Regions from separate parts of the Clostridium beijerinckii genome, predicted to be linked through region 3. Evidence: riboswitches for the same ligand, from Rfam matches in the RefSeq annotation. Region 3 holds a riboswitch; each other region holds the start of a gene.
What was found. A riboswitch is a leader RNA that binds a small molecule or an ion and turns the genes downstream of it on or off. The one in region 3 is predicted to bind cyclic di-GMP.

Region 1: another riboswitch for cyclic di-GMP. It lies ahead of PZA12_RS11295 (EAL and HDOD domain-containing protein); the one in region 3 lies ahead of PZA12_RS20685 (prepilin peptidase).
Region 2: another riboswitch for cyclic di-GMP. It lies ahead of PZA12_RS19675 (hypothetical protein); the one in region 3 lies ahead of PZA12_RS20685 (prepilin peptidase).

The regions. Positions count from the first base shown of each region.
Region 1 covers NZ_CP144906.1:2,435,592-2,446,954, forward strand. The annotation lists gene PZA12_RS11285 (sulfide/dihydroorotate dehydrogenase-like FAD/NAD-binding protein) at 1-658, shown strand, start outside; gene gltA (NADPH-dependent glutamate synthase) at 658-2,046, shown strand; cyclic di-GMP riboswitch class II at 2,310-2,393, shown strand; gene PZA12_RS11295 (EAL and HDOD domain-containing protein) at 2,607-3,818, shown strand; gene PZA12_RS11300 (hypothetical protein) at 4,858-5,091, shown strand; gene PZA12_RS11305 (methyl-accepting chemotaxis protein) at 5,523-7,235, shown strand; gene PZA12_RS11310 (aspartyl-phosphate phosphatase Spo0E family protein) at 7,912-8,052, shown strand; gene PZA12_RS11315 (hypothetical protein) at 8,270-8,497, shown strand; gene PZA12_RS11320 (PTS sugar transporter subunit IIB) at 8,713-9,117, shown strand; gene PZA12_RS11325 (hypothetical protein) at 9,344-10,156, opposite strand; gene PZA12_RS11330 (nitroreductase family protein) at 10,437-10,997, shown strand; gene PZA12_RS11335 (hypothetical protein) at 11,210-11,363, shown strand, end outside.
Region 2 covers NZ_CP144906.1:4,249,173-4,260,535, forward strand. The annotation lists gene PZA12_RS19640 (acyl-CoA dehydratase activase) at 1-955, shown strand, start outside; gene PZA12_RS19645 (APC family permease) at 1,050-2,405, opposite strand; gene PZA12_RS19650 (ArnT family glycosyltransferase) at 2,516-3,976, opposite strand; gene PZA12_RS19655 (anti sigma factor C-terminal domain-containing protein) at 4,242-5,270, opposite strand; gene PZA12_RS19660 (RNA polymerase sigma factor) at 5,263-5,691, opposite strand; gene PZA12_RS19665 (radical SAM protein) at 5,964-6,830, opposite strand; gene PZA12_RS19670 (3-oxoacyl-[acyl-carrier-protein] synthase III C-terminal domain-containing protein) at 7,082-8,068, opposite strand; gene PZA12_RS19675 (hypothetical protein) at 8,122-8,454, opposite strand; cyclic di-GMP riboswitch class I at 8,595-8,682, opposite strand; gene PZA12_RS19680 (aromatic acid exporter family protein) at 8,794-9,759, opposite strand; gene PZA12_RS19685 (MATE family efflux transporter) at 10,210-10,764, opposite strand; gene PZA12_RS19690 (methyl-accepting chemotaxis protein) at 10,932-11,363, opposite strand, start outside.
Region 3 covers NZ_CP144906.1:4,497,171-4,508,533, reverse strand. The annotation lists gene PZA12_RS20690 (YebC/PmpR family DNA-binding transcriptional regulator) at 1-574, shown strand, start outside; cyclic di-GMP riboswitch class II at 1,139-1,221, shown strand; gene PZA12_RS20685 (prepilin peptidase) at 1,462-2,214, shown strand; gene PZA12_RS20680 (GspE/PulE family protein) at 2,329-4,014, shown strand; gene PZA12_RS20675 (type II secretion system F family protein) at 4,055-5,257, shown strand; gene PZA12_RS20670 (prepilin-type N-terminal cleavage/methylation domain-containing protein) at 5,333-5,749, shown strand; gene pilM (type IV pilus assembly protein PilM) at 5,853-7,007, shown strand; gene PZA12_RS20660 (PilN domain-containing protein) at 7,023-7,580, shown strand; gene PZA12_RS20655 (pilus assembly protein PilO) at 7,582-8,892, shown strand; gene PZA12_RS20650 (type IV pilus modification PilV family protein) at 8,902-9,855, shown strand; gene PZA12_RS20645 (pilus assembly PilX N-terminal domain-containing protein) at 9,869-11,363, shown strand, end outside.

The sequences.
Region 1 (11,363 bases), 2.1 Mb from region 3:
TGGAGATTATGTTTCAGATTTTGTAGGACCATTAGGTGTACCAAGTGAATTTATTCATGAAGATCTAGAAGAATTGAAAAAGAAAAATATTATCTTTATTGCAGGAGGAGTAGGGGCAGCTCCAGTTTATCCTCAAGTTAAGTGGATGCACGAACATGGGATAGCTGTAGATGTTATTTTAGGAAGCAGAAATAAAGATTTATTAATATATGAAGAAGAATTAAAGGCGGTTGCTGGAAATCTTTACGTAACAACAGATGATGGTTCGTACGGTTTTAAAGGAACTGGTTCAGATATGCTTAAGGAATTAGTTAATAATCAGGGGAAGAAATATGATCAAGCTGTTATCATTGGACCAATGATAATGATGAAATTTACTTCAATGTTAACTAAAGAATTAAATATTCCAACTGTAGTAAGTTTAAACCCTATAATGGTTGATGGTACTGGAATGTGCGGTGCTTGTAGAGTTACTGTCGGTGGAAAGGTTAAATTTGCATGTGTTGATGGACCTGAGTTTGATGGCCATTTAGTAGATTACGATGAATCAATGAGAAGACAAGCTATGTATAAAACAGAAGAAGGAAGAGAATTATTAAAACTTGAAGAAGGAAACACTCATAACCATGGTGGTTGTGGATGCAAGGAGGATAAGTAATAGAGATGAACGATAGAATGAAAAGAACACCTGTTACTGAACAGGCTCCAGAAGTAAGAGCAAAAAACTTTAAGGAAGTTTGTTTAGGATATAATGAAGATGATGCTATAAAAGAAGCCAATAGATGTTTAAATTGTAAAAATCCTAAATGTGTTGAGGGATGTCCAGTATCAATCAACATTCCAGGATTTATATCAAAAGCTAAAACTGGAGACTTTGAAGATGCTGCTAAAGAAATAGCAAAATACAGTGCACTTCCAGCGGTTTGTGGAAGAGTATGTCCACAAGAAAATCAATGTGAAGGTAACTGTGTACTTGGAATTAAAGGTGAAGCTGTAGCTATAGGTAAATTAGAAATGTTTACCGCAGACTGGTCAAGAAAAAATAAAGTAGATTTATCACAAACAGAACCTTCTAAAGGGAAGAAAGTTGCGGTAATTGGAAGTGGCCCTGCTGGTCTTACTTGTGCAGGAGACCTAGCTAAAAAAGGTTATGATGTAACTATATTTGAAGCACTACATGAAGCAGGTGGAGTTTTAGTTTATGGAATACCTGAATTTAGATTACCAAAGGATGATGTTGTTAAAGCAGAAATTGAAAATATAAAGAAGCTTGGAGTAACAATTGAAACTAATGTAATTGTAGGAAGAACAATAACTATAGATCAATTAATTGAAGATGAAAAATTTGAAGCTGTATTCATTGGATCAGGAGCAGGTCTTCCAAAGTTTATGGGAATACCAGGAGAAAATGCAAATGGTGTATTTTCAGCTAATGAGTTTTTAACAAGAGTAAACTTAATGAAAGCATTTAAAGAAGAATATGATACTCCAGTTAAAGCAGGTAAAAAAGTTGCTATAGTTGGCGGAGGAAATGTTGCTATGGATGCAGCAAGAACTGCTTTAAGACTTGGTGCAGAAGCTCATATAGTATATAGAAGAGGTGAGTCAGAGCTTCCAGCAAGAGCAGAAGAAGTGCATCACGCTAAAGAAGAAGGAGTAATATTTGATGTTTTAACTAATCCAACAGAAATCTTAACAGATGAAAATGGATGGGTTAAAGGAATGAAGTGCGTTAAAATGGAACTTGGAGAACCAGATGCTTCAGGAAGAAGAAAGCCTGTAGTTAAGGAAAATTCAGAGTTTGTATTAGACGTTGATACAGTAATAATGTCACTTGGAACTTCACCAAATCCATTAATTTCATCAACTACTAAAGGTTTAGAAATCAATGGTAGAGCTTGTTTAGTTGCCAATGAAGATGGATTAACAACTAAAGAAGGTGTTTATGCTGGTGGAGATGCAGTTACTGGTGCTGCAACTGTTATTTTAGCAATGGGAGCAGGAAAGAAAGCTGCTGCTGCAATAGATGAATATTTAAGTAGATAGCATTTAACATATTATATATTAAGAAGATTAGTTACAGGGAAATATAGATGTAACTAATCTTTTTTTTGTTTATAATTTTAGACGATATTTAACAAAAATTATTTTTTTAAATAAAAATAATGTCTCAATAAAAAGAGAAAATAATCTTAAAATTTCCTTAAAAATCTCTAATTTAGTATTCCTAATGATATTATTTGTTGATTTTATTATAAATTAATGATAATATTTCATATATATGAAATAAGTACATATTGATGTATTATATTACAATTGGAAGCTATGAAGAATTCTTTCTAAGTGGGCACTTTAAGAGTTTGGAGCTAGTTGTGCAACCGACCAATTAAGATTAATTAATTATTTTATTAGTTAGTTTTAATTGGTTTTTTATATGAAAAAATTTACTTGATTTATATATAAATAAGAACTTATATATCTTAAGTTTAAGTATTACGTAAGTAAGCTCATTGAGAGAAGATTTTAATTTTTATGAACCCAAATTATACTACAGTAAGGGTTAAATTAAGAGGTATATAAGTATTAATGAAGGGAATGAGACTGTTATGGATATTTTTGTAGCTAGACAGCCTATATTTAACAGGAAAAATGAAGTTGTTGCATATGAACTTCTATTTAGAAATGGACAAAACAATTTCTATAACAATGCTAATGGCGATGAAGCAACTTTAAAGGTTATAGCTAATACATTTTATACATTTGACTTCAAAGATATTACTGATAACAAGAAGGCATTTATAAACTTTACTGAAGAATTGATAAAGAAAGAAATAGCAACTATACTTCCTAAAGAATATGTTGTTATAGAAATTTTAGAAAATATAGAACCAAATGATGAAATTGTGGATGCGTGTAAAAGACTTAAGAAAAGAGGATTTATATTAGCATTAGACGATTTTGTATTCCATATTAAATATATTAAATTAATAGAAATAGCTGATATTATAAAGATAGATTTTAAAATCACGACAGGGGATGGAAGAAAGAAAGTATTTGAACTAAAAAAAATAAATAATAAAATAAAGTTTTTGGCCGAAAAAGTAGAGAACAAAGAAGAATATGATGAGGCTTTGAAACTAGGGTACTCATACTTTCAAGGATATTATTTTAGTAAACCAATAGTGCTTTCCAGAAAAAACATTCCGACTAACAAAGATACAGCAATAAAAATTCTAAAGTTAATTAATAAAGAAGATTTTGATTTTAATAAATTAGAAGAACTAATAATAAAGGACTTAGGATTGTCATATAAAATAATCAAATTAATAAATTCGTCTGCATACTGCCTTAAGAATGAAGTAAGATCTATAAAATATGCTATTGCACTGTTGGGAAGAAAAGAGATTATAAAATGGTTATATGTAGTTCTGCTAAATGATCTAAAGGAAAATAACACAGATGAACTTATAAAAGTCTCATTGCAGAGAGCGAAGTTATGTGAACTAATATGTAATATGAGTGAGTATAGAAATAATGTTTATTCAGCTTATATGGTAGGATTATTTTCAGTTATGGATGCAATTTTAAATTGTTCAATTGAAGTGATCTTAAAAGAATTATATATAAATGATGAAATAAAGGAAGGACTAATTGAAAAAGATAATTTCTTGAATAAGATATTGAAATTAGCTATTAACTATGAAAAAGGTCAATGGGAAAACGTTGAGTTTTATACTAAGGAAATAGGTGTCAGTGATAATAAGCTTGCAGAAGCCTATATAGATGCTATAAAATGGGCAGATGATGTTGTGAGTTAAAAAAATAAGAAACTAGAACGTGTCTAGTTTCTTACTCTAATTGGTAAAAAAAGAAAATACTATATCAAAACTCTAGGAAAAATTTCAATATAAGTAAATTGTATATTTACATTAACATTATACGACATAAACTGTTTTAATTCAACAATAAAAATATAAAAAAGGTGCAAATGGCAAAAAAAAATAATATTATATTATTTTTCATTGGAATAGTATTAAATATTAGGGTAAATATTCTAAAAGTGCTAATAGGTATAAGTAATTAAATCAAAAAATGATGGGATTTCTATGGGTTGATTTTTAATATAAAAAGAGATAGCAGTTAGATTAATAAATGCTATCTCTTTTGGTGTAGTTGAAAAGTAATATTTTCATTAATAATTATTTGCGAAATTTAAAGATATTATACATAAAAATAAAAAAAGTAATGACAAAATAATAATATCTTGAGATTTACTAAGCGCTGCTTTCAGTTATAAAGGAATAACAAAATTTATGATTTATAACAATACTAGTATTTACTCTATGAGTCATGATTAGCTAATAAAATGGAAAATTGAATTATATAATGTATATTACAAAACATGAGCCTATAAAATTTAAATATACAGGTTATAGGTAATATATTTTGCTTTTTTAAATAATTTGCCTTATATACTTTATCTATGGTTTAAAATAATTTTCGAAAATATACTTTTTATTAGAAAAATTTATATTTTTATGTCAGAAAAGTATATTTATTAACGAATAATATATTGAGTGTGTAAAAATTGATTCCCAAATACCCCTTAATATGCAATTACATAACACTCCTATATTTTACTATACCTACTAACAGTAAATCCCCTGTAAATTGATGATAAATTTACAGGGGATTTTTAACTTTATTTAAAGTATAATATGCTAAAGAGTAGTAATTTACAATACAAAGATGTTTCATTCACAATATTAATTTCATCTGATTATTATATAATAAATATTATTCAGTAGTTAATATTTATTGGATTTTACACCCCATTATTAATACGAGGTGAAATTAATGAAAATAAAAGTGATAAATAGTTATCCAGCTTGTATATGGGAAGAAGATATCATTAAAGCAATTCACGATCTATGTCTTGAAGAACTTCAAGAAAAGCTGGAGAAATATAAATCTGATAACTCGAGCAAAGCAATTGCTAATTGTCATATTTCAAAAAAAGAGTTTTGTTGCAAAAAACAAGTATTTATAGAAATGACAGCAATGTTTGATATTGTTGATATAATAAATTAGAAGAAAATATTGATTTAGAGAATTATACTAAATTAAAAACAATCTCCTATTAAAAAATGAGGAGATTGTTTTTTATTTTTGGAAAATTGTAATGAGATTAAGAGTGTGGAAAAGTTACACAGGAATCTATTCAACAAGATTGAAAACAAACATTGAATGGAGAATAAACCCATTTGTTCTTGCGGAACTGTTATAATACCTATTTTAAAAGTAAATAAAATTAAAGAATATGAGAATAATTATCGGATTCATGTGAATTAAGTGGATTTTGTGGTATAATTTAGAGTAGAAGTAAATTACTTATTAGTTTTGATACTTATGTAAAAATAAGTGATTAAGCTTAGTAGTTTATAGAATGGTTATGGAATTAGGTATTGGGATTAAACATGATAACTTTTATATCTTAAAGGACGAAGGGAAGGATAAATACAATGTTTAAGAAAATGAAAATATCCCAAAAATTAATAGGAAGTAGTGTGATATGTACTGTATTCTTAGTTTTAGTCGGCATAGCTGGTCTATTTAGCATGAACAAACTAAATATAAATACAGATAAAATTTATAATAATAATTTAATGAGACTTCAGAAGTTATATGTAGTAAAAAGTAATACTAACTTAGGACTATCTGATATGGAACATATTATTAATAGTAATTTTAAAAATGATATAGATGAGGCACAAAAAGATTTAGCAGATTTATCTGATTTAAATAATAAAACTTTTGAAGAAATTGAAAAAATACCTTATTCTAGTGAAAAAGAAGAAGCTGATTATAAAAAAGTTAAAGATGCATTAACTAGGTATAGGGATATAAGAACAAAGATAATAAAGGATGTTACTGACAATAATTATGAGGAAGCTATTGAATTATATAATTCGGAGTATTTTACTTTAAGAGAAGAGATAGCAAATGATATAAATGTTGTAATAAATGAAAATATTGATGCGGCCAAAGAAACATCGGAATCAAGTAACGCAGTTTTTAAAAATTCGTTTAAATTTCTTGCAATATTTATTGTTATTTCAGCATTGATATTAGCCATATTAAGTGGTGGGTTAGCAATTTGGTTAAGAAAGAGAATAAACAGTATAGTTAATTTTGCTAATGGTTTAGCGGAAGGAGATCTTACTGAGAAAATAAATATAAATGCATATGATGAAATAGGTAATATGTCAAAAGCATTGAATATTGCTGTATTAGACGTGAAAAATCTTATTATAGAACTTACTAATCGTATGAAAAATGTCAGAATTTCAAATGAAGATCTAACTTCAACAATGGAAGAAATGTCTGCAACTATGAATAATATTAAAACTGTAACCCATGAAATTGCTGATGCAAGCATGAATTTAAGTGCGGCAACTCAAGATGTTAGTTCATATACAATGGAAATAGAAAAACTGACAGATGAACTTAGCAGAAATGCTGAAAAGAGAGAATTAGATTCAGATGAAATTATGAAAAGAGCAGTAAATGTAAAAGAAAAAGTGGAAGAGTCATCTAATAATGCAATAAGCCTATATAATGAAAAAGAAATTAAGATTAAAAAAGCAATTGAGGATATAAAGATTGTTAAAGAAATAGAAAAAATGGCAGAAGCTATTGGACAAATAGCTGAACAAACTAATCTTCTAGCACTTAATGCATCTATAGAGGCTGCTAATGCTGGGGATGCAGGTCGCGGATTTGCTGTAGTTGCAGAGGAAGTTAGAAAATTAGCTGAGAAGTCATCAGAAACAGTTATCGATATAAAGAAAAATATAAGTACAGTTGGAAATGTTATTGAAAACTTTACTAATAACACTAAAGATATATTGGGATTTATTGATAGTCAGGTTAGACCAGATTATGAAATGTTGAAGTCTATAGGAAATCAATATGAAAAAGATGCTGAAGTTGTAAATGAAATGTCAAAAGAGATTGCAGAGTCAGCAATTAAAATTGCGAATAATGTATCTAAAGTTAATAATGCTATAGTAAATATTTCATCAAAATCACAGCAATCAGCTTCTAGTGTAGAAGAGATATTTGCAAGTATTAGCGAAACCAGCGCATCAGTAGATAATGTTACCAATCAGGCAAAAGACACATCAGAAATGGCTGATAACATGATTGAAATGGCAAATAAATTTAAATTCTAGAAATATATAAGTTCTGAATAATATATAGATAAACCAACTAAGACCTAAAATTAGGAATATATCTCGCCGAAATGAGAATTATGCTGTTGTTCCAGTTTCTAAGGAAATTATGATGGATGATTCTAAGATCACAAGTTGCACCCAAGATGCTAGTCTCAAAGACGAGCTTTGAACTAGCATACTTGGAACAACTTTTAATCTAAGAATCAAAACCATCAAATTCCTAATGAAACATTTCACAAAAGCATAATTCTTATTTCTAGTTTGGATATCTTTCATGACATAAATCTAACTTATAATTGGTTTATCTATAATTCATTCTTATATAGAATTGTTTTATCCAGTCGCTTTGAAAAAATATAAGGAATTAAAATTTTTAGAATATATGCATGGCCAAATATTCATTCTAGTAGAATGGTTATTTGGCTTTGTTTTAATTCTTTGGAAATTTACATTTCAGTAGAATCTGTGTCTCAATAGTCGCATGCAATTTTTTTGTATAAATATTAATATATAATACTTTATTTTTAGTGATTATATAATTTATTGCGATATATAACAAGTGAAGTTTGTTACATAATGTAACAATTGATACAGCAAATGTATTTTTTTAGAGTTATACTTATAAAAAAGTTAGGGGGAAGTATAATTTGGAAAAATAATAGAAATAGAGAAAATGATTTGTAAAATGAGACAATCCTTATATGAAATTATAAACAATGAAAAAAGTTTATTAGGAATAGAAGTTATTACTGCTAGTCAGAGGTTAGACGACATAATAAATCAATACAATGAGCTGCTTGATAAAGGAATTTAAAGAAGTTCACATCATTAATATAGAAGTCTTAAATAATATAATTCATTTTATATATATGAACAAAATATGCATTAGACTTATATGGTAATAAGCAGAAAGTTGAAACATTTTTATTTCGCTAGACTATGAAAATTATGATTCATCTTTATATAATTAAAATTTATGGAAGGAATTTACATATTTCTGTATAATTAGATATATATAAGGAGGGAATATTATGAATACTATAGAAAAAGTCATAATGAATCTTAAGATAAGACCAGATGGTATGAATTTATATGAATTGGATAGAATATGTTTCAAAACTTATCAAAAGACTCTGCTCGGCTCAAAACTTGGAAGAGTAAAAGAGCGTATAGAGCCTACTTTAAGATATTTAGAGGAAACTAATCAAATAGCGATTAAAGATGGAATTGTCAAATTAAAAAAAACTGATAAAGTTTAGTATATTCAAATAAATATACTTATTTGAATAAGTTGATATTTATATAGATAATATAATGATAAACTATACTTAGACTATGAAATATATTCTGACCAGAAACTGGAACAAAAGTATATTATTCATTTCGGTGAGCTATACTCATAAGTATGGATTATAGTTGTTTATATATAAATCTTTAGCGCTTAAGATTAATAATATACAGTGGAGGATTAGAAATGATAAGAATACTTTTATGCTGTGGAGGGGGCTTTTCATCAAGTACCCTAGCCAGTAAAGTTGAAAAGGAAATATTAGAGAATAATATGCAAAATGATTATTCAATTGAATTTTCGCCATTTTTATTAGTAAATAAGAGAATGAGTGAATTTGATATAATTGTATGCTGTCCTCATCTAATAATGCAAGTTAAGAAATTTGTGAAAACTTCAGAGATTGATAAACCTATCTATATTCTTCCACCGAGAATGTATGGTCTCATTAGTTTTAAGGAATTAGCAATAGATGTGGTAGATGCAATCAATTTGTATAATGAAACTAAAATTAATCCAGTATATTTTCCAGGGGAAGAAAACACCATGATGGTCACTAGGCATGTTGCTTACAGAAATAGCAAAGTTTAATAAATCTTTGTATATAAGTTATAAATAATATAGTTCATTTTTTATAAAATTATAATACTTAAATTATTTTATAATTTAGGATGTAGTCTTCAGTGAGGTGGATTTTTAAAATCCTATATATAAGATTCTTTAAAGTATAGTAAATGTGGTCTTAAAATTCTCATATTATCACATAGTAAAGAAGAGATATCTTCAAATTTGTGAAACTATCTCTTCTTTAATGAAATTATTGTACGGAAGTATCAGTTGTTGTAGTTGTTGATGTATTTTTCTTTTGATGAGCTTCTTTTTTAGCTTCAGATGCTGCTTTAATTTTAGCTTGAGCATCTTTAAATGATAATCCTGTTATATCGATTCCTAATTTCTCAGCTCTTGCACTTTGAATTTTAGCTATTACATCTTCATTTGATAGACCTGTAACATCTATTCCAAGCTTAGAAGCTTCTGCTTGATTTAATTTTATCCTAGCATCTTTATTAGATAAACCTGTTATATCAACTCCAAGTTTTGTTGCCTTCTTAGTTAAATTTGCAAGGCTTTTAGCTTCAAGAGCTGTTTTAATTTTAGCTGAAGCATCTTTATTTGATAGACCTGTTATATCAATTCCAAGCTTTCCTGCCTCTGCAGATAAAATCTTAGCTTTAGCGTTATCAGGTGAAAGATTTGTTATATCTATACCTAATTCAGTTGCTTTTTTATTAAGTCTTTCAAGAGTCTTTTCTTCAAAAGCTGCTTTAATTTTAGCTGAAGCATCTTTATCTGACAGACCTGTTATATCAATCCCAAGTTTTTGAGCTACAGCAGCTCTTATTTTTGATTTTGCTTGATCATTAGTTAATCCAGTGATATCTATTCCAAGTTTAGAAGCTTTTTGAGTAAGTTTTGCGAGTTTATCTGCCTTATTAGTTTGAGATACTTGCCCTGTAGTAACACTATTTGTTACATTTTGTGTAGAAGCATCATCAGCGAATGCTGGAACAAGGCTTGATATTGAAATCATAGCTGCTATTGCAATTCCTAGTATTTTTTTCTTTTTCATAATTATCTCTCCTTACGTCATATAAAAATTTATTTTTATGTTAAAACATAGATTAATATAGAAATAACCGGCTATAAGGGAATTATAATTCTTTTATGTGAAATTTATGTGAAAAGGAATATTAAGCATATAAATTTATTGGCATCGCATTTATATATTTATTGCAAAAATGATAATACTATATACTAGAATGAAAGTTCTAGACAAATTTATAATTAATCTAATCAATATAATAATATAAATAAAGTTATATTGGGGCTTAAATGGAAGGAGAAAAATAATGAACGAAGTAATACAAAATATCATAACAAGAAGAAGTATAAGGGTGTATAAAGAAGAGCAAATTTCGGATGAAGACTTAAGTAAAATATTAGAAGCTGCTAAGTTCGCTCCAAGCGGAATGAATAGTCAGGATTGGCATTTTACAGCTGTACAAAATAGAGAGAAGATAAATAAGCTAATTTCAGCAGCTAAAGAAGCATTACAAAATTCTCCTATAGAACAGCTAAATAAGATGGCCAATAATCCAAACTTTAACCCATTTTATAATGCACCTACTATAGTGATAACATCTTGTGATAAAAACTTACCAGTAGGACAATCTGATTGTGCTGCAGCAATACAAAACATAATGTTAGCCGCTCATTCACTTAACATTGGATCATGTTGGGTACATACTTTAGCTATGGTTGGAGATGATCCTAATGTCAGAAATGTGCTTACTGAGCTAGGAATTCCAGAAAACTATGCGACATTTGGTACAGCAACCCTAGGCTTTAATGGAGGGAAAGAACCAAAAGCTCCAACAAGAAAAGAAGGAACGGTAAATATAGTAAAATAAAAAGAGTAATAAGTTAAAAAGGTGACTTCTAAATATGTGAAAGTAAAAAATGATTAATGAGACTCTATGGTTAGAAAGTATTCTAGCTATAGAGTTTTTTGCTTCATAAATTAATAAAATTGCCCTTTCTACGACTGGAGCTTAGCCATTATTAAAACACGATAATATTGAAATTTATACTATAGTGTAAGTATTTCACTAAAGAATTACAGATGTCTAAAAAGCATATGGCTATAGCTATCGATGAATATGAAGGAACATTTGGACTTGTAACTATTGAAAATATTTTAGAAGAAATAATTGGCGAAATTCGAGATGAGTTGGATATTAAAAATTCTAAAATTCTAAAGAATTTAAGAATATATA
Region 2 (11,363 bases), 250 kb from region 3:
TGTTGGCTCAGTAAGTACTGACATTGTTCTTTTAGATAATAATCTGAATGTCGTAGATAAACTATATCTAAGAACAAAAGGAAAGCCAATAAATGCAATTCAAGAAGGTTTTAAAATCTTAAAAGAGAAATATAAGAACGAACAAATTAAAGCTGTTGGCACTACAGGTAGTGGAAGGCAAATTGCATCATCTATCCTTGGAGCAGATGCAGTAAAAAACGAGATAACAGCTCACGCATGTGCTGCACTTGCTATAGATAAGGATGTTAAGACAATTTTGGAAATAGGAGGACAGGATTCAAAAATAATAATATTAAAAGATGGAGTTGCCATAGACTTTGCGATGAACAACGTCTGTGCGGCTGGAACTGGATCTTTCCTCGATAGGCAAGCTGAAAGATTAGGAATCCCAATAGAAGAGTTTGGAGATTATGCTTTAAGATCAACAACTCCACTAAGAATAGCTGGAAGATGTGCAGTTTTTGCCGAGTCTGATATGATACACAAACAACAGCTTGGCTATAATGAGCCTGATATTATAAACGGCTTATGCGAAGCCCTTGTTAGAAATTATCTCAATGATATTGGGAAAGGAAAAGAAATATGCCCTAAAATATTCTTTCAAGGTGGTGTAGCAGCTAACAAAGGTATGAAGGCATCTTTTGAAAAAGCTTTAGGATGTGAAGTATACATTCCTGAACATTATAATGTTATGGGCGCCATAGGTGCCGCAATTATTGCTAAAGAAACTGTTGACAAGACCGGTGCTACTAACTTTAGAGGCTTTGATATTGCTGATTCTAGTTTTATATCAACTAGCTTTGAGTGTGAAGGCTGCTCTAATAGGTGCGAAGTTGTAAGAATAGAAGATGATAGTATAATAATAGGATGCTTTGGAGACCGCTGTGGAAAATGGACCAATACCATTAATGAAAATATTACTAAAGGTGCTTAATCATAAAAACATAATTGTTTCTTACATAATTAAGGATAAAAAATACAGACTAAGTAATTGATTTTAATTACTTAGTCTGTATTGCGATATAATATTAATCTCTTTTATATTTTTTTCTTATATAAAAATAAACTGGAAGACCTATTAAAGTTATTCCTATTCCATATATTGCATTTAATGAATCTGTTATAAAAGTACTTATTAATATGTACAGCCCACCAACTATTCCGATCAATGGAACAATTGGATATAAAGGAACTTTGTATGAAGTTTTTAATTCTTTATGTTTACGTCTCAATATAAAAATCCCACATACGCACATAACAAAAAATATCCACATTACAAACACAGCTAAATTTGTAAGTTTGTCAAAAGACCCACTTAATACATATAAACTTGCTAGTAATACTTCAAAAGCAAATGTATTTATAGGAGTCTCAAATTTTTCATTGATTTTCCCAAAAAATTTAGGAAAAGGGAAAAGATTATCCTGAGCCATAGCAAAAGGAATTCTAACACCTGTCATTAGATACCCATTTAGCGCTCCAAAAATAGAAATCATTATGCCTACCGCGATTAAAGCCGCTCCCATATTTCCAAACAATATTACCGCTGCATCTGAAGCTGGCTTGGAAGAAAGTACTACATCGTTAACTGGCATTATATTTATTATCGCTACATTAATTAATATATAAACTATTATTATTGCTATTAATCCCATTATTATTGACTTTGGGAGATCTTTTTCTGGATTTTTAAGCTCCCCAGCCATATTTCCTACGCTAATCCATCCGTCATAGGCCCATAAAGTACCAAGTATTGCAGCTCCAAATCCTGCTGCTCCTGATGTATTTGATGAGAATACCGTAGTCGAGAAATCATGAGCTGTACCATTTATTAATCCAAATATAACAATAAAAATTATCGGAACAAGCTTACCAATTGTAGAAATTACTTGTACCTTCCCGCCAAGTCTTGATGATAGAACATTTAAAGCCATTACAAAAAATAGAATGCATATAGCGAATATTTTCTGCAGCATTGGTGTTAGATCTGGAATAAAATAAGTTGCTTGAGTAACAAAAACTATTGATAATGCAGCTGCCACCCCTGGCACATAGATTAAAGTCTGCATCCAACCAAACAAAAATGCCCATTTTTCACTATATAATTCTTTAATATAAACAAAGACTCCACCTGTCTTAGGAATTGCTACAGCAATTTCAGCAACTGTTAAAGCTGAAGCTATAGTTATACATCCACCAATCACCCAAGCCATTATTCCCAGAGTTGGTGTCCCTGCATTTTTAAATACTGTTGACGCCTTAAAGAAAATCCCTGACCCTATAACTACCCCTATAACTATAGTAATAGCTTCAATAAGTCCTATTTCTTTTTTTAAACCTTTAGGAATAACATTTTCTTTATTCTTTTGAGTTGACTCATTCATGCTAATCATCTCCTGACTCAATTTTAAATTTTTATATATAATATTAAACAAAACACTTTTTCTATTGTATAATTCGTAATGAATTTCGTCAACAAAAAACCATAATTATATTATTTTGCAAAAATATAGGCCTCATCATTTTCGAGTATAGCTTTTAAATTATCTTTTTCATTTCCAAGTGAGTCCAAATCTTCTTTTTTAATAAATAATAATGTTTTATCTTCATTATCTTTCAAAAATCCTTCTATGCCACCTTCTAATGGAGTCAAATCTGCATAAAGTTCGCTATCTAGCCAATAGCTTTGCTCAAAATGATTTACATATATTTTTTCTCCGCGATATTCTGGTAAGTTTCCGATTTCCTGAATAAGCTCTTGACTCAAGTCCTCTTTTGGATTTGAAATTCTAGTTACTATAACTTCTTCACTTTTATATATCGATAATATAATCATAGCAAGCAATACTATTTGTGTAGCAAAATTTCTATTACGCTCTTTTAATATAAAACCTGATGCATATCCTATCCATATTGCTGCGGCAGGATATATCGGTAAAACATACCATGAAATTTTCGTTTTTGAAATAGTATATAATATAAACGGAATAATCATCGACAGCCATATTATCAAATTGCAATTTATTAGTTTCCTGTCTGTAATATATCTATGCGCTATAGTCAAATATGTCATGCTAACAGCTACAAATACAAGATTCCAGTAAAAATATGACCATTGCAAATGTTCAATGTAGTAACACTTTCCTCCAATATGTCCTTCTAAAGGTCTTGATGTTCTTGCCATCAAATCAAATTCTATCATGGTCTTAAAAAAAGCTATTCCATCATTGGCATATCTCAAGATTGCCCATATAAGAATCGGAAAAGATGCACTCAATACTAATGTCAAAATTTGTTTTAATGTTAATTTAAATAAATTTTTACTAAATATTAAATATAGTATTCCTATAAAAAAGATATTACCTGCATGAAAACTTTTAGTTAAAAAAGCTGCTGAAAATGATAATCCAAATACATATATCCATTTAATACTCCTTTCCATTAAAATTAAAGACATTACCGATATTGTAAAAAATAAAACGTATATGGCATCTGCATCTCCGGTTCTTGCACAATGCTCTGTAATAAATGGTATTGTTGTTGTTAGAACAGTTGTCGCAATCAGAGATGTCAATCTCCCATATATATTCAAACTAAAAATTGCTACAAGTACTATAGTTATTATTGCTGCAAATGCAGAAAATACCCTTAGCCCCAAAGCATTAAATCCTGCAAATTTATATCCCATAGCTATTGCCCAAAAGCTTATTGGCGGTTTTAAATTCCAATAATCATTTTTATAAGCATATGTATTTACTATATAATTGCTATTTTTTATCATCTCATAAGCGCTAACACCATGTCGTGCCTCATCCCAGCTATATATAGGAATGACACCTAAATTGTAAAATATATTAAAGGAGGCAACTAACAATATAGCTATTAATATAATGTAATAACATTTTTCAACAAGCCCTATAATATTATCAATTAACTTTGTTCTAAACATGCTCATACTTTGCCTCCCTGTAATATACTTAATATTTTAATTTCATAAAATCATTTACTATATTAACCTTAGCTTGAAAAATATATACATTCATAAAAATGTCAATCAACCTTTTCCATAATTTATACTCATAAGGAGTACAAGGGCCACAGATTTCATTACAATATAAATTCTTAGAGGATAAAAAAAGTAACTTTTAGTCTAGAACCAAAAGTTACTTTCATAGTTAATTGTTGTATTATTACTAGTAAAATTAAATCACTCTCTTTAATTAATATTTATCAACTACAGTGCCTAAGACAGCATGTTTTATAATCGGGTTATTCTCAATCGCCTTTAGTTCTTTTGGACTTCCAACCACTACAGCTCCAATTATTCTAATATCATTCTCATCAATATTTTTGATATACTGAGCCTCCCCTATATCCTTTAACTGTTTAATCGCTGCCTTAAAGTTTTGCATTCTACCGTCTGTATCACTTCTAAACTCTCCTGCTCCATCAATGGATTTTATCCCAATAACATTAAATGCTGGATTATTAAATTCAATAATATGTTTCTTTTCCTCATCTGAATTATTATCTACCCAGTAAAATGTTATTAGATTACTATCCAAAATACTATTTACTTCTTCATAGGTATAGTATTTATCAAAAGACAAAGCCATTTCTACCATTTTATTATCATCCATTTCATCTAAAAAATGAAAATCATTTATTATATTTTCTTTACCTTCCGATATTTCATCTTCTGTACGTTTATTTTTATCTGTTTCATATTCATATATATTTCTTCCATAATTGACATACGGATATAAAAAATGTAATTCTCTTAATCCATATGCAGTACTATACCTTTTATTTATATCATCATTTAAAGGGATGTTACTTATTGTCCGTCCACCTTGATCAACTTTTTCAAACTTATTATCAAATATACTTCTATTATTTGTTTTTAATCCAGCAAAAAGAACCCTGCTTCCTATCCTTTTACTAACATAATCAACAGTTTCATAGTTAAAATATCCCATTTCAATGCACCTTTCTTCTCCTACGTACTCATTTGGATACATTATAGAATATTCTAACTGCTTTACTATTTTTTCTTTTGAATATGAACCTTCTACATATTTATTACTTGCAAAATTTAAAGCCAGATTTCCAACGATAATTATAATTAAAGTTGAAATAATTCCGATTGCAATAAGTTTCACATTTAATTTATTTCTTTTCTTTTTCACTTCTTTTTTTATTTCTTCTTCCATTCTATCAGAAAACAATTCGTCAATATCTTTACTCAAATTCTTCACCTTCCCATATTTTCTTGAACCTATTTCTTGCTCTATAGCATAAAGTCTTAGCTGATCCCTCTTCAATGTTAAGTAGCTTTCCTATCTGTTTATAAGTTAAACCCATACTGTATTTTAAAACCAGTAGATTCTTTTCACTTTCTTTCATTAGAGATAGAATTCTATTAATATCTAAAGCACTATCTATATGCATAATTTTAAAATGGCTCTCAATAGTTATTAATAATTCATCCGTTAAACTTATGTTCACCTTGCTCTTTTTGTACAAGCTATAAAATTTGTTTATGGATACTTTAAACATCCACGCCTTTATGTTCCCATCAATTAAAATGTCAATATTTTCATAAGTCTTGATAAAAGTTTCTTGTATAATATCCTCTGAATCTTCCTTTGATGCTCCTATAGAAATCAAATACCTATATATTATAGATAAATCTTTTTTTATTAAATCACATGTACTATCTTTAATGATTCATCCCCCCCTTTATTGAACACACTAAAAATAATTAGTATTTATTCTATAAACAATTGTTTTTCATTTTTAATGGCGCCACATATATATAACTTTTAAGTATATTAAAAAGTGAACATACATCTAATATATTTTAAAAAATTATGTTTTTAAAAATATGAAGACTATAAAAAAAACAGAGGCATTATATCTTATGCAATGCCTCTGTTTGCTTACAATCTTCTATATTCCTCTTGTTTTATTTGATTAGTTTTTAAATAGTAGTTAATTTGATTAAGCAATTTTTCTTTATCTTCTGGTAAACTTCCTCTTAGAGAAACATAATTTGATGCGTGATTACATCTAAATATAACTGATTCATTGACATTAATATGTTGTATTAATATCTCTATCTCATTTAATACTTCTTTATCACTTAGAAGTTTAAATTCTTTTCTTAATATTTTATTATACAAATCCGTTTCTTTTTCAACCATAAGAGTTAATACACCTAAATAATTTGGAGCCATAGCGCTTATTAATTCGCCTGTTTTAATTGCATGAATATCGCTCTTTTCAATGCCGCCAACTCCAGCTATAACTGTTACTGATAAAAAGATATCAGCATTTTTAACCATTCTAGCAGCATCAATTATCTCGTTACTGTTTACTCCTTTATTTATATCCTTTAAAACCTCATCACTTCCACTTTCAACACCCATATATATCATATATAAGCCTAAGTCTTTAAGTTCTTTCAACTCTTGATGAGTTTTACCTAATATTGATTTTGGTGTCCCATAAAGAGTTACCCTCCTGCATTCAGAAAATGTATTTCTTATAAGCGTTAAAATTTCTTTTAATTTTTCCGTTGGAATGATTAACGCATCACCATCTGCCAAAAATATTTTTTCTACATGCGAATACATTTCTCTAAAGTAATTTACATCTGTTTTAATATCTTCCAAAGATTTTATTGTAAATTTCTTAGATTTATACATATTACAAAAATTACATTTATTATGAGAACACCCTAAAGTTACTTGTATTATAAGACTATTACTTTCACTTGGAGGTCTATATAGTGGATAATCGTACATTATCAAACCATCTCCCCTGTTATTCTTTAATTAATATAGCATTTTTTAAGTTCTAACACTATCTCTATATATTTTTCTACTTCATTAAATCATCTATAAGAATTTATTCTCATATTAGTGATATTCTAATATATATTTATCTAAAGTATATTTACTTACTTGCATTTCATATGATAGCATCAAACTCATAAATATAACCTTCTATAGATTTTACTACAGAAGGTTATATTTATGAAGTGCATTTTCTAATACTAATATTTATATAACATAACTATACTCTGAGAACCAGATCCAATAGTCCAGAAAATTACATAGTCCCCTCTCTTAACTTTACCTTCCTTTATCGATTCATACAATGCTATGAAAGGGCTAGTAGTTCCAGTATATCCATATTTATTCCCTATATATATACTCTTATCTTCTCCTATATCTAAAAGTTGTCTTATATTTTTTATATTTATAAACGCAAACTGAGAAAAGCAGAACATTTTAATGTCTTCATTTTCTAAGCCATTTTTCTTCAGCATCTTTTTAGCAATCTCTGCTGCTGGATAAACACATGCCCCACCATCGAATGGCAACCATTTCAAATAAAGCTCACCTACATCATTTGATTTGAAGAAATTAGAGAATCCTTTACTTGGATACATAATATTATGACTTTCCTCTGTGTTTATATAATATTCTGCATCAACTATTCCACACTCTTCTTCAACTTTTTCCAAAATTATTGCACATGCAGCATGTCCATAATTTCCATAGCAAAGCTCATTATTGGGATCAGCTAACGAATCGACATCATCACAACCAATAATCAATGCTCTTTTAGCTCGCTTTGACGATTCTAAATAATTTGATATATTCTCTAAGGCAACAGTCATACCAGCACAATTTGCATTCATATCAAAACACATTACATTTCTTCCCGCATTTAATTCCTTATGTATTAAAATAGATGTTGCTGGTGCTATATATTCAGATAATATAGATGAATATACTAGCACATCTATGTCACTACCTGTCAAGTTAGCTTTATCTAATGCTGATTTTGCTACTTTTACTGCTAGAGATAAAGTTGTCTCCTGTTCATTAAACATAAAGCGTTTATCTCTACCCATTACATCTACCAATAAATGTTCTACATCCTTATCTTGTTTTTCAAAATGTTTTAAATAAATATCATTTGAAACAACTTTAGATGCATGACAAATATCAATGCAACTTAATCTTATTCCCATAATAATCTCCTAGCTAATGTAATTCAATTTAATATTATAAATTATGTATTGTTTTAAATTATTTCAATTCCCAATCCAGTGTTCCTACTTATTCTTGATAATTGCATCTTTAAAGTTATATTACTACCAACATTTGCTATAACCTTTACAAACTTGCAAGCCTTGTACATTTGAAAACATCCTTCTAACATTGGTAACATCTCTTGTCTTGAAACGTTTAACTCTCTTGCATCAAAATTTAATACATATTCTGAAGTTTGTATAGGAGATAGTTCTTTTCTAAAATCTTCAACAAAACTATTAGCATCGTCTGGTTCAAACATTCCCCATATCCTTATGTTAATCTCCTTTTTCGCCTTGTCCAAAGACAACTGATACTTTTTCATTTACTACACCTAACCTTTCTTTATTTAAATTCTTATCATATACACATATTTCAATGATTTTCTATTAAAATAAAAAGGTGCCTATTAATTATTAATAGGCACCAAAAATAAACAAATGACTAATGTTTATATAACTACATTTTGGCAACCTGGCAATCATTGAAAATAAATTTCTTTAGACCCATAGCTTTGCGGCCCTGCCTTTCGGCAAGTGTGCTATTATCAATGCATATGATATGCATAATTTTACACTTATTTTTGATAAATTTCAATATTTATACTAATATTTTTACCATTAATGGCATTAAAACTAATTTTAGTAAGTTACATTTATAACCTCTACCTATTTTGAAAAGATTCTTTAAATTCTTTCTTAATAACTAAGAAATCTTCTAAATCATTCAAAAACTGAAATAGCAACGCTCTGTTTTCAAATTCGTTTCGATTCTTAGGTAAATCCATTTTTTCATAGTCTTTTCTAAGTAAATTTAGTTTATTTATAAGCTCTACACAATCATTATCTTCCTTTAGATTCATTGCAACTTCATTTGTAAATTCTGATAATATTCTAGTTTGATCATAAGTCATATAAAATCTCGAAAAATGCCTCTTCATTCTTTTCATTGTATCTAGCTGTATTATTCTCATCTCTATATAACTCAAATAATAATCATTTTTTTTAAATAAACGATTATTATTTATTATCTGTGCCATAAATTTAGACTTATTAATTAATTCCTCAACATTCACTGATATTTGTTTTTCATAAATTGGTACAGCCTGAGTAACAAGGCTTACTGCCATATCTGATAATATAGCTCTATAATAATCTTCTATTCTTTCTTTATTCTTTTCAAATTGTTCTTCTAATGACGCAGTATATAGATTAAACATCATTGCTACTCCAATTCCTACTATCGTTAGCTGTGCCTCATTTATAATCCAAGAAACATTAATATTAGAACTCGTTAAAAGATGTGTCGATAATACAGCACCTACAACCATTCCTTCTCCCATTTTTAGTATTTTAGTTATGGGTATAAATATCAGTAAGAATAATCCAAACACAATTGGATTGTTTCCAAGCAGCATATATAGAATATAAGACAGAAGTATTGCCACTGACGAAGTAATTATTCTTCTACCTGCAACTAATAAAGCTTCTTTTTTAGTATCCTGAATACTAAGTATTGCAATTATACCTGAAGTCACTCCAAATTGTAATCCTATATAATTTGATATAATTATGGCTATTGTCGCTGATAAAGCCATTTTAAATGTTGTTGATTGTAAGTATTTCACCATTTTTAATTTATCTCCCACTATTCTATATTATATTTTTCTTGGGTTCTTTGCTTTTGCTATAATTATAGACTATTTTTTCATTTTTTTAAATTTCTATAGACATACATTTTATTGCTTATTTAAATTATAAATGCTAAAATGCAATTAAATAAATGAAAATATATGCAAACTATAATTAGTATATGAAATTATATCTTATGTTTAATAAGAATAGGAAGTTCATAAGCAAGCATTATAATCCAACTTGCAAAACAGCTTAGCGCGATACCAACTATACCAAACTTGGGAGCAAGTAAATACGCAAATGTCACTCTTCCAATCATCTGTGAGAAAGTTGATAATTAAATTAACTTTTAATTCTCCCATTCCTCCGAAATAACATTGTATTCCATTTGTCCATGCTGGTAGCATGTAGAAAAATGCCATAAAATGAAGATAAATCACACCTAATTATATAACTTTTGATCCTTCATTATGAACAAATAGCTTCATTAAATTATCAGCCCCGAAATATACTAGACCAACAAGTATACACCAAAATAATGTTTCTATTTTTAAGCCTGTCCAGAGTCCCTGTTTAATACGATTATGCTTTTTGGCTCCTCTATTTTGAGCTAAAAATGTTGTCATTCCACTACTAATACTTTGTTGTGGCGTGAACGCAAAATCATCAATTCCATTAACTGCATTAAATGTTGCTATTGCATCTATTCCCAAAGGATTTACTGCACTTTGAATTAAAACTTTTCCAATATATAAACAAGTTTGCTGCATAGCAGTAACAGAACTATAATTTATTGTAGTTTTTAATAATTCTTTATCTAGTATAATCTCTTCTTTAGTGAAATGAAGTAATGGTACTTTCTTATAAACATAAACAATACAAAAAACGCTCGATAGCATTTCTGCAGTTACAATTGCAATTGCAGTACCCGCAACCCCCATCTTTAAAAATACTACAAATATAATATCCATTACGATATTTAATACATCTGAAATTATCAAAAAAATTAGTGGTGATTTTGAATCATCTATGCTTCGTAATGTTGCAGCTTATACATTATATAAAAATGTAAAAATAAGACCTACAAATATAATCATTAAATAAGTTGCTGCAAAATAGAAATTACATTCATATTTTGCAACAACTCCATTTTAAATATTATTATTTTTTATATTTTAAACTTAGAGACAATACTCATAAGTTCTTGAGCATTATTTTCTGTAGTTTTCATAAGGTTAGCAACATTATTAGCCCTTTCCATAGCTACTAATGTTTTTTCAGAAATGTCTTGAGCTCCTACTGCGCTTTCGTCATTTGAAGCCGAAATTTCATTTATTGAGCTTACCATACTTTGTATTGAACTTAATAATTCTTCAGCCGTTTGACTAAAATCGCTTACTAAAGCTTGAACAGCCTCTGAATCCTTATAATATTGTTCTCCTGTACTTACCATATTCTTATAATCATCAATTACAGTTGTATCAATAAACTGTAATGCTTTTTCTGAGCTTGTCTTTAAATTTTTTACTGAACTCATAACTAATTTTGTTATTTCTTGAATTTCATTAACTGTATCTTTTGATACTTCTGCTAGTTTTCT
Region 3 (11,363 bases):
AGCCAAGGCAGCAAACATGCCTAATGATACTATTTCAAAAGCAATTAAAAAGGCATCTGGTGAATTATCAGCAGTTAATTATGAAAATATAGTTTATGAAGGTTATGGACCTAGTGGAGTAGCTGTAATAGTTGAAACTCTTACTGATAATAAAAATAGATCTGCTGGAAATGTAAGAAGTGCATTTACAAAAGGCGGCGGAAACATGGGTACATCAGGTTGTGTATCATTTATGTTCCAAGAAAAAGGTGAAATTGTCATTGAAAAAGAAGATAAAGATGAAGATGAATTAATGATGATTGCCTTAGATGCTGGTGCAGAAGATTTCGCATCAGAAGAAGAAGTATTTGTAGTAACAACTGCACCTGAAGAGTTCGGAACAGTTAGAGAAGCATTAGAAGCACAAGGTATTGAATTCTTAGAAGCTTCAGTTAAGATGATTCCAGATACATACACAGCAATAGATGAAGCTGATGCTAAGAAATTCCAAAAGATGTTAGACTTACTTGATGACGATGACGACGTTCAAGAGGTGTACCACAACGCTGAATTCCCTGAGGGATGGGATGAATAAGCTGTTTTAGGCGCTTTTAAATTATAAAAAGCTCTGGATGATATACTTATTAAATAATAACACTTTCAATATTGATATACATAGTTAATTGATATTGGAGGTGTTTTTTTTGTTACTTGTAGATTTATTAATTGTAAAAGGAAAGGATAGCTTATTGTACCAGCCAAGCTATCACTAGTTGGTTATTATATTTTTTAAAATAAAATGATAAATAATTAATAAGAAATTATGTTGTAAATTCAATTGCCTAATTCTTTTTTGATTGCAAACTAAGATCTTCTGGTGTAGATATATAAAACATGATTAACAATATTATTCAATAGTTGTAAATTTTTTGTAAACATGGTATTATGGAATGGAAATATAGAGGGCAATTAGCTTAAATCCTTATATGAAGAGTGATAAAAAATCTAGAACTATCCAGTAAATAATTATTACTATTTTTAGAAGAAAAGTTTTAAACAAGATAGACCAAATAATGATCATTATGGTATAATTACTACGGCATATATTAGCTGTATTTAATATGTTATGTAAGAAATAAAAGAAAAAGCAAGTATATTTTGTTATAAGGAAACTTTGAACCATATATTTTAACTGGGCACTTTATATATGGTGAGTTAGTAGTGCAACCGACCTTTATATTTATAAAGGCCGGTTTTTATATTTTTTAAGATTATTTGTAATACATTTACAAATAAGGAGATAATATATTAAAGAGAGACTTTGGTTAATTATGATTAAAATTTAAAGAAAGAAAATTTTATTATTTTAATATAATTTTTATTAAATATTTTTGAAAAAATAAGAATAAGATACAAATTTATACACAACAACGTTTACAAAAAAGTTAAATAATATTAAAATATACAATGAGAGGTGATTTTTTGGATTATACATTAATATGTATTTTAGGACTAGTTATAGGTAGTTTTTTAAATGTTTGTATTTATAGAATTCCTATAGAAAAATCAATTGCTTTTCCGCCGTCTCATTGTACAACCTGTAAACATAACTTAAATCCACTAGATCTAGTACCTGTATTTAGCTATATATTTCTTAGAGGAAAATGTAGGTATTGTGGTGAAAAAATATCTATAAGATATCCTCTTATAGAAATCTTAAATGGATTGCTGTATTTAATTGTATACGCAAAGTTTGGATTAGATCTGATTACCATAAAATATTGTATTTTGGTATCTCTTTTAATCGTAATTAGCGCTATAGATTTTGACACGCAGTTTGTATTTACAAGTACTACGATTTTTGGAGGAATAGTTGGCATTTTATTTATATTATTACAATATGCTTTATATAAGAATAATGTTCTAGATTTAATTCTAGGAGGAATACTAGGAGCAATAATAATAGGATTAATAGTGTTTTTAACAAGGGGAATGGGTGAAGGTGATATTGAAATTGCGACTGTGTGTGGATTATTCCTGGGAGTTAAAGGAATTTTATTAGGCTTATTTCTAGCAATTGTATTAGGTGGAATAATAGGAATAATTGTTTTAATATTAAAATTAAAGAAAGCAAAAGAAAAGATAGCGTTTGGTCCTTTTATAGCAATAGGAAGTTTGATTTCAATGCTCTACGGAGCAGAAATATTAAAAGTTTATTGGAATTTGTTGTTGTAAAGATATACTTTTTTACAATAACTTTACTTGTGAAAATCATATAGCAAACTTATACTAATTATAAGGTGCTATGCCGCATTTTATACATAATTCATAGGAAAGGTGAGACTCAGAATGGCAACTGAAAAAAGAAGACTAGGTAACATTCTTGTAAATGCGGGAAAAATTACAGGATATCAATTGCAAGAAGCATTAAAGTCTCAAAGGACACTAGGGAAGAAGCTAGGGGAAATACTACTTGATAGTAAGATTATAACTGAAGAAGATATAATAGAAGCAATAGAACAGCAGACAGGAATTAAAAAAGTAGATTTAAATACAATAAATTTTGATAAAAAAGCTATAAGTATAATTCCTAAAAATTTATGTGATAAATATAATCTGATACCATTCGGATTTGAAAATAATAAAATTAAGGTTACTTTATCTGATCCATTAAATATATATGCAATAGATGACGTTGCAATATCTACTGGGTTCGAAATAGAATCATACATATCTAAAAAGGATGACATAAAAAAGTTTATAGAAATATATTATAGCAGTCAGCAGGTTAGCTTGGCAGCTCAACAACTTTCAAAAGAAAGTTCTGAAGCAAAGAATTTAAAAGTTAATATAGATGAAATGGATACTGTTAAGAATGCTCCGGTTGTAAAAATGGTAGAGTACTTATTTAAGAATTCAATAGAACTAAATACATCAGATATCCATATAGAACCATTTGAAAATGAAGTGAGAATACGATATAGAATAGATGGCAAATTACAGACTGTAAATGTTATTAACATAGAAAGCTTAGGTCCGCTAGTAACAAGAATAAAAATACTTGCAGGATTAAATATAGCAGAAAAAAGAATACCACAAGATGGAAGAATAATGACGAGTGTAGGAGGAAAAGAAGTAGATCTTAGAGTTTCAATACTTCCAGTAGTTAATGGGGAAAAAATAGTTATAAGAATCCTTAACAAATCTATGGGGAATATAGGCAGAGATAAACTAGGAATGAGTAATGAAAATCTAGAGAAGATGGATAGAATTATTTCAAATCCACATGGAATAGTATTAGTTACAGGACCTACAGGAAGTGGTAAATCTACAACCTTGTATACAATTTTAAGTGAATTAAACAATGATCAAATAAATATAATTACTGTAGAAGATCCAGTTGAATATACGCTAAATGGAGTAAATCAAGTGAGTGTAAATAATAAAGCCGGATTAACTTTTGCAAGTGGACTTAGAAGTATATTAAGGCAAGATCCAGACATAATTATGATTGGTGAAATTAGAGATAACGAAACAGCAGAGATTGCTACTAAAGCGGCTATAACAGGTCACTTAGTTTTAAGCACACTTCATACAAACGATGCTCCGTCATCTATAATAAGGCTTGTTGATATGGGAATAAAACCATATTTAGTTGCTACGTCAGTAGTTGGAATAGTAGCTCAGAGATTAGTTAGAAAAGTATGTATGAATTGTAATGCTCCATATGAAGCTACGGAATATGAAAAAGAAATCCTTGGAATTGATAAGGACAAGCAAATAATTTTAAATAAAGGTAGAGGATGCGGATATTGCAATAACACAGGGTATGTTGGAAGAACTGGTGTGTATGAGGTGATGGAAATTACAAGAGAACATAGAGAAGCTATTAATCTAGGAAAAGATTCAGATATACTTAGGGATATATCAATAAAAAATGGAATGAATACATTAGTTGCTGAATGCAGGAAGTTAGTAATAGACGGTATAACGACAATGGATGAGCTTGCAACAATAACGATGACTAAGGAATAGACAGATATTTATTCATACTAATTTTTTGGGGGGGATAGAAGTGGCCAATTTTAAATACAGAGCAATGAATGCAGATGGAGAAAAAATTGAAGGTATGCGTGAAGCAGATTCTAAGGGAGAAGTAATAGATTTTATATCCTCAAATGGATATTATCCTTTAATGGTAGAAGAAGTAATCGAAAGCAGTAAAATAGAGCTGAACTTCAATGATAAAGTTAAGATTAAAGACATCTCAATTTTTTGTAGGCAATTTTATACTATGCTAGATGCTGGAGTACCTATATTAACTTGTTTAAATATATTATCTAAACAAACCCAGAAGAAAAAATTAAAGGAAGCAATTGTAGAAATTGAACAAGAAGTTCAAAAAGGTGGAGTTTTGTCTGAAGCAATGAAGAAGCAAAAAAAGATATTTCCAGAACTTTTAGTTGGTTTGGTTGAAGCTGGTGAAGCTAGTGGTACACTAACTAGTATAATGCAAAGAATGGCGACGCATTACGAGAAGGAAAATAAAATAAATAATAAAGTTAAGAATGCTATGATTTATCCAATTATATTGAGCTTAGTAGCAGTAGTGGCAGTTGTGTTTATACTAACTTATGTTATGCCAACATTTAAAGGTATATTTGAACAAACGGGAACAGTATTGCCATGGTCGACAAGGCTTATACTTGGCAGCGGAGATTTCCTGAAAGAAAATTTTATATGGATTATAGTTTTTATAATATTAAGTTTTGTTGGTATAAAATATTATTTTAATACAGAAAATGGTTCAATTACTTTAAGTAGAATAAAACTTAAACTTCCAATAATAAAAAAGTTTACTGAGATGGTTATAGTATCTAGGTTTACAAGAACTTTATCTACACTATTAGCTAGCGGATTATCTCTAATAAACGCAATAGATATTGTATCGCAGGTTGTGGAAAATAGAATAGCAGAAAAGGCGTTGAAAAAGGTTAAAGAAAGAGTAGTTAAAGGTGAGGAATTAAATACTTCAATGAGGGAGTCGGGTATATTTCCAGAAATGCTTTATTCAATGATAAAAATTGGAGAAGAAACAGGATCTATTGATGAAATTTTAAATAAAACAGCAGATTTTTATGATGAGGAATTGGAAACTACAATACAGGCAACAGTTGCTTTAATGGAACCAATATTAATAGTAGTAATGGGACTTGTCATTGGATTTATTATAATGTCAGTAATGCTTCCAATGTATGATAGTTATACTAAAATTTAAAAAGTTAAAATGATGCACGTGAAAAACACAGTGCATTATAAAATATAAATTATATAAAAATTAGGAGGAATTAATATGACTAGTTTATCAATCAGAAAAATGAATGAACTATCAAAGAAAAAGAAGAAAGGATTTACATTAGTAGAATTAATTATCGTTATTGCCATTATTGCAATATTAGCAGCAATTGCTATCCCTAAGTTTGGACAAATTACTAGAAATGCAAATATGAAGGCGGATATAGCTACAGCTAAAAATCTTCATGGTATAGCAGCACAATTGATTGCAGAAGGTGGAGATGTAACTGATGCTAATATTGATTCTAGTATTGCTGCTAAACTTGATGGTTCGCCTGCAGCATTGCCTAACACTAAGTTAGATAATAGTGTAGCTTTTCAAGTTAGATATACTCCAGGAACTGGTGATATAGTGGTAACTGCAGGAGGTGGAGATGAAATATATCCAACTCCATCTGGTGATTATGCATCTTAATAAGAATAAAACTATATGAGCTTATTAAAAAAGTGTAAAGCTAAAATAAGCTTTACACTTTACTCTATACACTTAAATATATGAGGGAAATGGGTGGGGGAAAATGGATTTAAGTACGATTAAAGAATTAATGAGTGTTGATATTAAAGATATTAAAACTAAACTATCAAAAAATAGTAGAAGTAATAAAAAGAAATATTTTAAGAAATCAGAAAAAAAGAGAAAAGTGGTGGCTTTTGATATTGGGAATAAAACTACTAAGATAGTTGAAGGAATTTATTATAAGGAGAATTTAACTATTAATAAATTTATAGAGATTGCTACACCTAAGGGAGTAATTTTGGATGGAGCAATAGTTAATCAAGACGCCCTTATTTCTAAGTTGAAGCAAGTTTTATCGGAAAATTCCATAACTGCTAAAGAAGGAATATGTACCAATAATTCTACTTCAATTATAAATAGAGAACTTACAATACCACAGGTAGAGAATGATGAAATTGAAACTGTAGTTAGGTATGAGATTCAACAATACTTACCTATAAATTTAGACGACTATGTTCTTCAAATTAATATTTTAGGTGAAGAAGAATTTCAAGACAATAAAAAGCTAAGTGTTCGTGCTATAGCATATCCTGAAAAAATGGCTAGGGGATATTATGAGCTTTTAGAAGCGTTAAATTTAAAGCCATATGCATTAGATGTTAATTATAATGCATTAAACAAGTTAATTAATTATATAGATGCTATTAATGAATATGAATATAATTCTAAAGAATCAGTTGTTTTTATAGATATGGGAGCAACGAGTCTTGATGTTAACATATATAATGAAGGAATCTTGCAATTTACAAGAATAATAAAGACAGGTGGGACTGATCTTAACGAAATATTAGTTGAAGTGCTGAATCTTTCAGAAGATGAGATTGAACAATACAAAGAGAGAAATATAAATCTAAAAGAAGATAGGCTTGATACCCAAAATAAAGTCATAGTAAACGAAATTGATGACTGGATTGATAAAATAGAAAAAGTAATACAATTTTATAAAAATAAAAATATGGGAATTGGTGTAGATAAGGTATTTATTTATGGAGGTACATCTAAGATTAAAGGATTGTGCAAATATATGACTTCGAAGCTATCAATAAAGGTAGTAAGGATTAAGAGCATACCTAAAATAAACTTTAATACTACTAATGTGGCATATGAATCTATCGACAATTTTATTAATGCAATAGGTTCAATAATAAGATTGTAGAGGAGAGATTAAGAAGTGAGAGATATAAACTTTTTTAGTTATTATCAGGGAAAAAATCAAGAAAAAAAGGATGAAAAAATATACTTTTATATAGCTTACGGAATATTAACTTTAGTAATTTTAGTAACAGTTATCATAAATTCAGTTAAAATTTTTACTCTAAATAGTCAAATAAAAAGTTATACTGAAAAATTAAATAATACAGACATACAAGCACAACTAAAAGAAGCTGATGAAGTAAACGGTAAAATAGAGGTTTTGAGTAAATATGAAAGTAGAGTGTCGGATGTTTCTAATTCCATTGTGAAGAATGATATTGTAACAGATGATTTATTAAATGATATATCTAGTACTATTCCAAGTGATGTTTCATTTAAGAGTTTTAAAATAGAAGGCTATGATTTAACAATAAGTGGAGTTTCACATACTAGGGAAGCTATTAGTGAATTTGAGCATAATTTAAAAGATGTATCTAAAATAAAAAGTGTTCATATAATAAACATAAATTATGGAAGTGCAGTAGGTGAAGATTATTCCTTTGATATTACTTGTGTGTTAAAGGAGGTTAAATAATATGAAAATAAGTAAAAGAGAGAAGCTAATGCTACTTATCTTAGGTTTTTTCGCAATAGGAATTTTATATTACCAATTTGGTTATACAGCACTTAGTAAGGCGGTAGAAGAAAAAACTAAGGCTAAAAATCAAGTTGAAGAAAAGTATAATAAGGCTATGCAAACTATAAATTCTATAGAACTCCAAAAAAGTAAGGTAAAAGTATTAAATGCTAAGATAACAAGTGAAGCTAATCCATTGTATCCTACAATAAGTCAAGAGCATATAATATTAGAACTAGACAAGTTGCTAAAAGATAGCGGATTAGAAGGTGGAATGACATTTGAAACAGTAGAAGTTAAAGAAGTAGAATCAATAAAAGGATCACAAAAAGATAAAGAATTACCAGAAAGCTCTTTGCAAAAAGATGCAGATGAATATAACCATAAATATGGGGAAGAAAAAGACGAAAAGAATAATGTAAACAAAGAAGATAATAATAAAGATTCTGATTCAAATAATGGAACTTTAACAAATTCTGATAATAATGTTTCGAATATAAATAATAATAGTAACTCAAATTCTACAAAAGATAAAAAACAAATCGATTCAAATACCGTAGCTCAACTCAAAATTAATTTGAGTTTTAATGGCAGTTATGATGCGGTAATCAAATTTTTGAATTCTCTTGGGGAATATAATAGAAAAATACCTGTTAGTAATATTAGCATAAATGAAAAAAGTTTAGAAGAAGTAACAGGGTCATTAAGTATGACTATATACTCTATTCCTAAGATAGATGAAGATATAGAGAGCTATTTAAAGTGGAATTTAAATAATACCTATGGAAAGTCACAACCTTTTAATATAGGAAGTGCCGCTGGAACCGGAATAAAATCAAATACTGATAGTAGTGATTTTATGGTTGGAGTAAGGTCATCTACTTCAGAATTACCAACAGTTATGATAGGCAAGGCTAATGATGAATTGAGAACTACGTATGCTTATGGTGATGATAATAGTGAATTAAGTGCGGAAATGGTACTGACCCAAAAAGATGATAAATATTATTATAAATATAAAACAAACATTGATAAAATCCCTGTAAATTATAATGACTTAGGTAATGAATTTGTACCAAATAGCGAAAATATAGTTTTAGGTATATCAAGTGAAAGTAGAGTCACATCAAATGATAAATCTGGACTAAAATTAAAGATAATTAATAATACAGATAAACTTGTACAAGTAGATATAAGCGGAGATGATATAAGTGATCCAAGAGTTTCGATTGATGGAGATGGTAAAAATATAAGTGTCAATCAAAAGTAGGTGAAATTTATGAGAGAGAAACCTAAAAAACATGGCGGATTTACCCTAGTAGAAATGATAATAAGTTTTGCATTACTTGCAATATTAATGACTCCAATTTATTCGATGATAATATCAACGATGAATCATAATAAAAGTGGAGAAATAAAACAAACTGCTTCGCTTCAAGGGCAAGAGATATTTGAAGAAATTAAAAGTCAATCTATATCTCCAGTTATGGATGGTAGCGGGAACACTACAGGAATCAAGATTGGCGGTACAGTAATTCCAACTTCAATAAACCCTGAAAGCGGTAAACGTGAAGCAGTAAAAGATATTGGAAATGGCTATAAGGCTAAAGTTACAATAACAAAGAATAATTCAATAAATCTTGATAAAACAGTAACGTCAATTGCAACAAGTAATTTTAGTGTTAATTTAAGTGGCCCTACTACACTTGGAACTTTAACAGTTGGATTAAATAGTGGAAAAGAAGGAATATTACATTATACTGATTCAGAAGATGTTTTAAATTTAGTAGTAAATACTAAGACTGAAGGAAATAAAAAGTTAATAGTAATTAAAGATAAGGATAATAATGTAATTAAAGATAAAGATGGTAATGAACTTTCTAGCGAATTAGAAGTAAGTGATGAGGAGAAAGATAATCAAATAAAGTTAACTTTAAATTTTGATAATTACAAAGTTTCAAGAGAGACAGACCCGGCAAAGTTAAGAAGTGTTAGAGTAAGTGTATATAATCAAGACGACGTTCCGTTAAATATATGTTTGCAAAAATCAATGGACTTAGATGTAAGTGTAGATACTAAAATGGGGAATGTTAGAACATTTGATAATCGTACAAGTAGTTCTAATAGACTAGGAGAATTGTATGATATAGATGTTGTAATAACTCAAACAACAAATGGTGAAACCAAGGTTATTTTTACTGGTAAGACTAGTCAGAATATAAATATTAATTAGGAGGTGATAAAATATGATGAGAAAAAAAAGAGGATCAAGTTTAGTTTCTGTAGCAATTCTATCATTTCTTTTAATTACAGTAGGAACAGCCATGGTATCTATGACTGTTGGTGATTATAAAATGAGGATGACAGAGAGTACCAGAATAAAAAATTTATATTCATCAGAATCAGGTTTGGATGTAGCTTATGATATACTTGTAAAAACTTTTGACGCAGCAGCCACTTATGGAGTTAACAAAGTAGAAATTTTTAAGTTAAGTGATGATTTTATTATAAATGTTGCAAAAGATTTAAAAGATCAAGTAGCCAGCTTAAAGAATGATATAAAAGATATAAGAAACGGTAATTCGGGTAGTAAAGAAGAGCAAATAAAAGAAAAAAATAAACAAATAGATTCGTTAAATAAACAAATTAAAATAGAAGAAGATGCAGCAATTGATGCTTGTTTTAAAACAAATTTTAATGATTTTGTATATATGAATGAACCGCAAGAAGATATAAGTAAAATAAATACCTTGGCAAATAAAGATGAACTAAGAAAATGTATTATAGATGAAAAATATATTAAAGACGTTAACAAAACTTCCAATAATGAAAGATATTCAAACGTGATATTTAATACAGATAATAGTAATACTATAGTTCTTATTGTTGATGGTGAAAATGAAGGAGATAAAAGTGGAATTACATACGAGAACATAGATGCAGATTCACAAAATGGAAGAGTGTATCCAACTAGAAATTATACGATAAAAATAACTTCTAAATTTAGCACTAGAGATACTAATGGAACTACTGAAAGAAAGCTTCAATCAATATATGAAATGACAGTTCCAGATTACAAAGATGTTGCGTTTGGTGAGAGTAATGTGGAATTACCTAAGTACACATTTTTGAATGATAAGGCACTTCTTATTGGTGGAAATATGAAGATTACTGATGCTAACTTTGTTGTTAATGGAAATATATTTGTTGAGGGAAATGGATATAACGATATAGATGCAGGTGTGCAGACAAGAGCATATGATAAATACAATGGTGGAATAGTTTTAGATGCTGGTTCTAGTAAAAATGTTACATTTACTGGGGATGTTATTACGGGAAAAACTTTTAATGTCAGGAATAATGTAAATACAATCATTAATGGCAATTTATATGCAATGAATGTTTATGCAGGAAGTGAAAGAGCAACTGATACTCCATCAAAGAACTCATCATTACAAGTTAAAATAAATAATAACACTGGAGGAAATGTAACTGTAGATAATGACATTACTTTGAATGCAGATGCTACAAGTATCACAATGGATAAGTTTTATGGAGTTAATGATACAAAGAGTGATACGAGTGGAAGTGTAGGAACGAGTGCTAAGCCTCTAGGAAGAATATCCAGTAGTATTATAGTTAATGAACACACAGGTTCTAGTATTACAATTAATACGGAAGCGTATATTATGGGAGTAGCTCATATAAATACGGCAAATGGGTATAGTACAGGTGAATCTA